3 regions of the Streptomyces sp. NPDC004111 genome follow, and region 3 is predicted to be linked to each of the others. Evidence: riboswitches for the same ligand, from Rfam matches in the RefSeq annotation. Region 3 holds a riboswitch; each other region holds the start of a gene.
The links. A riboswitch is a leader RNA that binds a small molecule or an ion and turns the genes downstream of it on or off. The one in region 3 is predicted to bind thiamine pyrophosphate.
Positions count from the first base shown of each region.

Region 1: another riboswitch for thiamine pyrophosphate. It lies ahead of thiC (phosphomethylpyrimidine synthase ThiC); the one in region 3 lies ahead of thiO (glycine oxidase ThiO).
Region 2: another riboswitch for thiamine pyrophosphate. It lies ahead of thiM (hydroxyethylthiazole kinase); the one in region 3 lies ahead of thiO (glycine oxidase ThiO).

Region 1 covers NZ_JBIAMU010000032.1:41,529-43,787, forward strand. Annotated here, with positions in the region: gene ACFYVL_RS41190 (YibE/F family protein) at 1-1,294, opposite strand, end outside; TPP riboswitch at 1,368-1,503, shown strand; gene thiC (phosphomethylpyrimidine synthase ThiC) at 1,496-2,259, shown strand, end outside.
Region 2 covers NZ_JBIAMU010000001.1:399,361-401,619, reverse strand. Annotated here, with positions in the region: gene thiE (thiamine phosphate synthase) at 1-47, opposite strand, end outside; gene thiM (hydroxyethylthiazole kinase) at 267-1,097, opposite strand; TPP riboswitch at 1,091-1,220, opposite strand; gene ACFYVL_RS01765 (FKBP-type peptidyl-prolyl cis-trans isomerase) at 1,281-1,658, opposite strand; gene ACFYVL_RS01760 (TetR/AcrR family transcriptional regulator) at 1,947-2,259, shown strand, end outside.
Region 3 covers NZ_JBIAMU010000012.1:105,066-107,324, forward strand. Annotated here, with positions in the region: gene thiS (sulfur carrier protein ThiS) at 1-35, opposite strand, end outside; gene thiO (glycine oxidase ThiO) at 32-1,222, opposite strand; TPP riboswitch at 1,220-1,332, opposite strand; gene ACFYVL_RS23555 (hypothetical protein) at 1,431-1,817, shown strand; gene ACFYVL_RS23560 (NAD(P)/FAD-dependent oxidoreductase) at 1,885-2,259, shown strand, end outside.

The DNA.
Region 1 (2,259 bases), on a different contig from region 3:
GGGCGGCGAGCGCCGTCGTCACCGGCACGGACGCGACCAGACCGATCGAGCCGACGAGGGTACGGACGATCTCCTCCGCGACCAGCTCGCTGTTGGCGACCGTACCCACGCTGCTCTGGGCGATGGAGAACAGCAGCAGCAGCGGAAGCGCGGCGCCCGCATAGGCCAGGACCAGGGTGTTCACCACGGAGGCGATGTGGTCGCGGCCGATCCGGATGCCGGCCCGGTAGAGGGCGCGCGGGCCCATCCTCGGGTCGGCCTGGTGGAGTTCCCATACCGCCGAGGTCTGCGTGACGGTCACGTCGTCGAGGACGCCGAGCGAGCCGATGATGACGCCCGCGAGAAGCAGCCCGCTCATGTCGATCGACGGGTAGAGGCTGTGGATCAGGCCCGTGTTGTCGTCGATGTTGCCCGACAGGAACGCCCAGCCGATGAAGAGCGAGCCGAGCAGTCCGATCAGCAGCAGCGAGACGAGCGTGCCGACGACCGCCACGGAGGTGCGCGCGTTGAGCCCGTGGCAGGCGTAGAGCGCGATCAGCATGATGGCGCTGGCCCCGACTACGGCCACGACCAGCGGATTCGACCCCTGGAGGATGGCGGGCAGGATGAACAGGGTCAGCACCGCGAACGACGCGACCAGCGCGATCAGCGCCATCACCCCCTTCATCCGGCCGACGAGCACCACGGCCACCGCGAAGATGCCGGCGAGCAGGGCGAGCGGGAGCTTCCGGGTCACGTCCGTGACGGAGTACTGGAGCTCGCGGGGCGCGTCGGGGGCGTACGCGACGACCACCCCCTGACCCTCCTTCAACTGCCGTGTCGCACCTGGCTGGACGATCTCGGTGAAGGTGCGGCCCTTGTTCGCCCCGGTGACGACCTCGACGGACGCCTTCTTGCAGGTGCCCCCGGGTGCCTTCGCCGCGGGGTCGCCGTCCGGCCGGGAGGCCGCCGGGGGCTGCTGGGCGACGTTGGCCTCCTTGCAGTCGATCTCGTCGACCTGGACGACCCGGCCCTGCTCGGTCTGCCGGTCGAAGCCCACGCCGGTGCGTTCGTGCGCGGGCGCACCCCCCGGCCACAGCACGGCGAGACCGACAACGACGGCCGTGGCGAAAGGAATCAGCACCGCGGCGATCACCTTGCGCAGGTGCTTGGAGACGGGCGCCACAGGGCCGTGGGCATGGCTGTGCCCGTGGCTGTGACCGTGCCCGTGGCCCTGCGGAGGAGCAGGCGGGGGCGGCGGGCCCGGCGTCGTCGGCGGAGGCGTCGGCTGTGGGGGTGGCTGTGATGGGGTCACCGCCCGATCATCGCAAGAACGGCAGGGGCCCTCTGTTCAGCGCGGCCGGGGTGGCGCTAGCGTGAGGGCGAACCTTTGTACACGCGGGAGCTCGGAGCACCGGGCTGAGAGGGCGCTGACCTCCGTACACATGCGTACGGACACGGCTGCGTCGACCGCCGAACCTGTTACCGGGTAATGCCGGCGTAGGGAGTAGGTCTCATGACCACCATGGATGCACGCACGCCTGCCTCCGACCAGGACGGGCGCAAGCCCGGCTGGCACAAGGGATACGTCGAGGGCTCGCGCCCCGACCTCCGGGTGCCGGTCCGTCAGGTGCACCTGACCAACGGGAAGGACGTGACGCTGTACGACACGTCCGGCCCGTACACCGACCCGTCGATCGAGACTGACGTACGGCGCGGCCTCGCCCCGCTGCGGGAGAACTGGATCGTCGGCCGCGGCGACACCGAGGAGTACGCGGGCCGTCCGGTGCGCCCCGAGGACGACGGCATCAAGCACACGTCCCCGCGCGGGGGCCTGCGGAACCTGGACGCGGTCTTCCCCGGCCGCCCGCGCCAGCCCCGCCGGGGCCGCGACGGGCAGGCCGTCACGCAGCTCGCGTACGCACGGCGCGGGGAGATCACGCCGGAGATGGAGTACGTGGCGATCCGGGAGAACGTTTCCCCCGAGGTCGTACGGGAGGAGATCGCGGCGGGTCGCGCGGTACTGCCCGCGAACGTGAACCACCCGGAGATCGAGCCGATGATCATCGGCAAGCGGTTCCTGGTGAAGGTCAACGCCAACATCGGGAACTCCGCGGTCACTTCCTCCATCGAGGAGGAGGTGGACAAGATGACCTGGGCCACCCAGTGGGGCGCCGACACGGTCATGGACCTCTCCACCGGCCGCAATATCCACACCACCCGCGAGTGGATCCTGCGCAACGCCCCGGTCCCGATCGGCACCGTCCCGCTGTACCAGGC
Region 2 (2,259 bases), on a different contig from region 3:
CGGGTGTCGGTGACGAGATACAGGGACAGGTCGAGAGCAGGTCGCATGGAAAGGGGTCCTTGAAGGCTTCCCGCGCCGGGCGGGCGGGACGGGGGAGGTGCAGGGCAGAGGAGGGCGCCGGCATGCAGAGGCCCGGGAACCTCCACGGGGGAGGGAGCGGGTACCGGAGCCGAGTGCGGGATCGCCGCGAACGGGGTCCAGGAGCGGGCCTGTCCAGCGGGGACCGGGACGACCACGCGGTACGGAACCCCGCAGTCCGCTGGCTCTCAGCGCAGGTTGACGGCCTCGGCGAGCCGGTCCGGGCCGAGTTCGTACAGCCCGTCGATCAGCGCGACCGCGAACGTGCCCGGTCCCGCCGCGCGGGTCGCCGCGTCCTCGGCGGCCACCGTGAGCAGAGCGGTCGCGGCCGTGGCGGCGAGCAGCGCGTCACCGGTGACGGCGGTGCAGGCGGCCACCAGGGCGCCGAGCGCGCAGCCCGTTCCCGTCACCAGGGACAGCAGGGGGTGCCCGTTGGCCAGACGTACCACGCGCGTACCGTCCGTGAGGACGTCCACCGGACCGCTCACCGCCACCGCGCACCCGTAGCGCCGGGCCAGCCCGGTGGCCGCTTCCAGCGCGGACTCGGGGGTGTCCGTGCTGTCCACGCCGCGCCCGCCCCGGCCGCCGTCCAGCGCCAGGATCTCGGAGGCGTTGCCGCGAACGACCGCCGGGGGCGCGCTCGCCAGCAGTTCGTGCGCGAGTCCGGTACGCCAGGGAAGCGGACCGACGGCCACCGGGTCGAGCACCCACGGCCGCCCGGCCCCGGCCGCTTCCGTGACCGCGACGCGCATGGCGTCCGCCGTCACGGAGGTGACCGTCCCGAGGTTGACCAGGACGCCCCCGGCCACCCGGGCCAGCGCCCCGGCCTCCTCCGCGCTGTGCACCATCGCGGGGGCGGCACCCACCGCGAGCAGCACGTTCGCGGTGAACTGCGAGACCACGACATTGGTCAGGCAGTGCACAAGGGGTGCGGAGGTCCGCAGCGACGCGATCACGTCCGCCACGGCATCGGGGGACACGGCAGCGCCGTGCCGGGCAGGTACGGAGGCAGTACCCATCGTCAACACCCTTCCTACGCCGGCATTACCCGGTCCAGGTTCATGCGGTCGGCGAAAAGGGGAGAAAACAACTCCCGTCCGCCCTCTCAGCCCGGCTGCTCCCGAGCTCCCGCGGTGGTCGACACGCAATGTACCTCCCCCGGGGACGGAAGCCGCCACTCGGGGTGCGGCGGCCCCGGCCCCTCAGACCACGGAGAGCAGGTCCACCACGAAGACGAGCGTGGAATGCGGAGGGATCAGCGGCGTGGGGGACTCCTTGCCGTAGCCGAGGCGCGGCGGAACGACGATCTCGCGCCGCCCGCCGACCCTCATGCCCCGGATCCCCCGGTCCAGGCCCTTGACGGCCCGGCCGCCGCCGACCGCGAACTTGAACGGCTCGTCCCTGTCCCAGGAGGCGTCGAACTCCTTCCCGGACGCGAAGGCGACCCCGACGTAGTGCATCCGCACGACCCGTCCCGGCTTCGCCTCGGGCCCGTCCCCGACGACGAGGTCCCGGACGGTCAGCTCCTGGGGCGCGTCGCCCTCCGCCCGTACGATCTCGGGCTTGGTCGGTTCGGTCATCGCGGCCTCTCGGTCGTCGCAGCCCCGTCGCTCAGCGCCGGAATCCCTCGTACGGAACCCCTCGGAGGGAGTTCCCCGTACGGAATCCCCCGTGCGGAACGGCCGGGCGCATGGTCGCTCCATGCGGTAGCTGCTCACGCTACCGAAACCGCAGGTCAGCAACCGCCGAGTGGTGCCGAACGCCGTCGGCGCGGGGGAGCGGGCCGCGGCCCGGCGAGAGCTTACGGTGGAGGCAGCGTTCACCTGGGAGGGTGATGTGCGCGTCGTGAACATCGAGGAGTGTCGCCCATGCCGCAAGGCGCCGCGTACCACCACGGGAACCTGCGGGCCGCCTGCCTGCGGGCCGCCCGCGAACTGCTGGAGGAGGACGGCAGCGCCGGCCTGTCGCTGCGTGCGGTCGCCCGACGGGCGGGGGTGTCGCCGACGGCCCCGTACCGCCACTACGCGGACCGCGACACGCTCGTCTCCGCGGTGGCGGCCGAGGGGTACCGCGAACTCGCCGAACAGCTTGCCGCGGCACACCCCGCGCCTTCGACACCGGACGACCTCGCGGCGGTAGCCGTCGTCTACGTCCGGTTCGCCCTCGACCACCCGGCGCTGT
Region 3 (2,259 bases):
TTCACGGACACGGCCAGGGCTGTCGTAGGGCTCATGCGGGCTGCTCCTCGGGTACGGGCGAAGGCGACGGGGCCGGGGCGAACCGGCGGGGGGTGAACGGGCGTACCGCGTCGGGCAGTTCGCCCGAGGTCAGCACGTCCGCCATGGCGTCCCCGGTGACCGGCGTCAGCAGCACCCCGTTGCGGTAGTGCCCGGTGGCCAGCAGCAGACCGGGCAGGGCGGTCGGGCCGAGCAGCGGGGCGTTGTCGGGGGAGCCGGGGCGCAGTCCGGCCAGGGTCTCGGTGAGCGGGAGCTCGGTGATGCCGGGGACCAGCTCGTGCGCGTCGCGCAGCAGCTCGTACACGCCGCCCGCGGTGACGGTGGTGTCCCAGCCGAGTTCCTCGGTGGTGGCGCCGACGACCAGTTCGCCGTTCTCGCGCGGCACCAGGTAGACGTGGCTGCCGCGGACCACGGCCCGTACCGTCCGGCTGAGGAACGGCGCGTACGCGGGCGGCACGGTCAGCCGCAGCACCTGGCCCTTGACCGGGCGCACCGGCGGCAGCGCCTCGGCGGGCACCCCGGCGAGCCGCCCGCTGAGGCTCCCGGCGGCCAGTACCACCTGGTCGGCGACGATCTCGGTGCCGTCGGCCAGGACCGCGCCCGTGGCCCGCTCCCGGGCGACGGACAGCCGCTCGGCCGCCAGCCGGTACAGGGCGACCCCGGCGCGTTCGCAGGCCGTCACGAGGGCGTCGGCCAGCCGCCGCGGGTCGATCTGGTGGTCGCCGTCCACCCGCAGCCCGCCGCGCACCCCGGGGGCGAGCATCGGCTCCAGGCGGCGGCACTCGCGCCCGCTCAGCCACTCCGACTCCAGCCCGCACCGCCGTTGCAGCGCGTGCAGTTCGCGCAGGTGGGACCGGTCGTCCGCGTCCAGGGCGACGGCCAGCGTGCCGCAGGTGCGGTAGCCGGTGTCCCGGCCGCTCGCCTCCTCCAGTTCGGCGACGAAGGCCGGATAGCGGCGCGCGGAGGCGAGGTTGAGGCCGAGCAGGGTCTGCTCGCCGTAGTGGAGTTCGGTGACGGCGGCGAGCATTCCGGCCGCCACCCGGGCGGCCCCGCCGCCCGGTTCGGGGTCGGCGAGCGCGGTGCGCAGCCCGCGCTGTGCGGCCCGCCAGGCGGTGACCAGGCCGATGATGCCGCCGCCGACGACCAGGACGTCGTACGGCTGCCTTCCGACAGAGGTGTGCATGGGCGTCCAGCCCCTCCCTTCGCCGGCATGACCCGGATCAGGTTCGTACGGTCGGAGGCGGTGGCAGCCTCCCTCTCAGCCCGGTCCGCCGGGCTCCCGTGAGTGCGGTCTTCTGTTCTGCCGGGGCTACCGCGAAGGGTCCCCCGGGGGTGGTTTACGGTGGCCAGCCTAATCCTTGGCTTCAACAAGCTGTAAGGGAGCGTCCCCCGTGCCCCGTTCGCTCGACGGTCTCCTCCTCGCCCCGGTCGCCGACCAGGCCCCCGGGCAGGTCGGCACCCGTACCCGGTTCACGTACCACGAGCGGGACGGCCTGATCTGGGCCGACTACGCGGGCGGCGACGTCGTGCGGGGACATCTGGTGGGCACGCGCGCGGGGGACCGCCTGGACTTCCGGTACGTACAGCTGAAGACGGACGGCACCACCTCGTCCGGCCACTGCCTTTCCACGGTCGTACTCACGGCCGACGGCAGAGTTCGGCTGGAGGAGAGCTGGGCATGGGAGTCACAGGAGGGCAGTGGGACGAGCACGGTCGAGGAACTCCTGGTCGGGGACGCCCCGGCCGGAGGGGACCCGGCCGGGGGCCCACTGTCCTGACGGAGCGTCAGATAACTAAGGTGGTCGGGTGAGCGAGCAGAAGCGAATCGTCGTCGTCGGCGCGGGCATGGCCGGGGTGCAGACCGCGGTGGCCCTGCGCGAGCAGGGTTTCGACGGAGCCCTCGTGCTGATCGGCGCCGAACGGCACCGGCCCTACGACCGGCCGCCGCTGTCCAAGGCCGTCCTGCTCGGCAAGGCCGACGGCTCGGCCTTCGAGGTCGACTTCGAGGCGCTCGGCGTCGAACTGCGGCTGGGCTGCGAGGTGACCGGCGTGCGCCCGGCGGACCACGAGATCGACACCCTCACCGGCCCCCTCGCGTACGACAGCCTGGTCCTGGCCACCGGCGCCGACCCCATCACCCTGCCGGGCACCGTCGGCGTCCCCGGCGTGCACCTGCTGCGCACCCTGGACGACGCCCAGCGGCTGCGGCCGGTGCTGGAC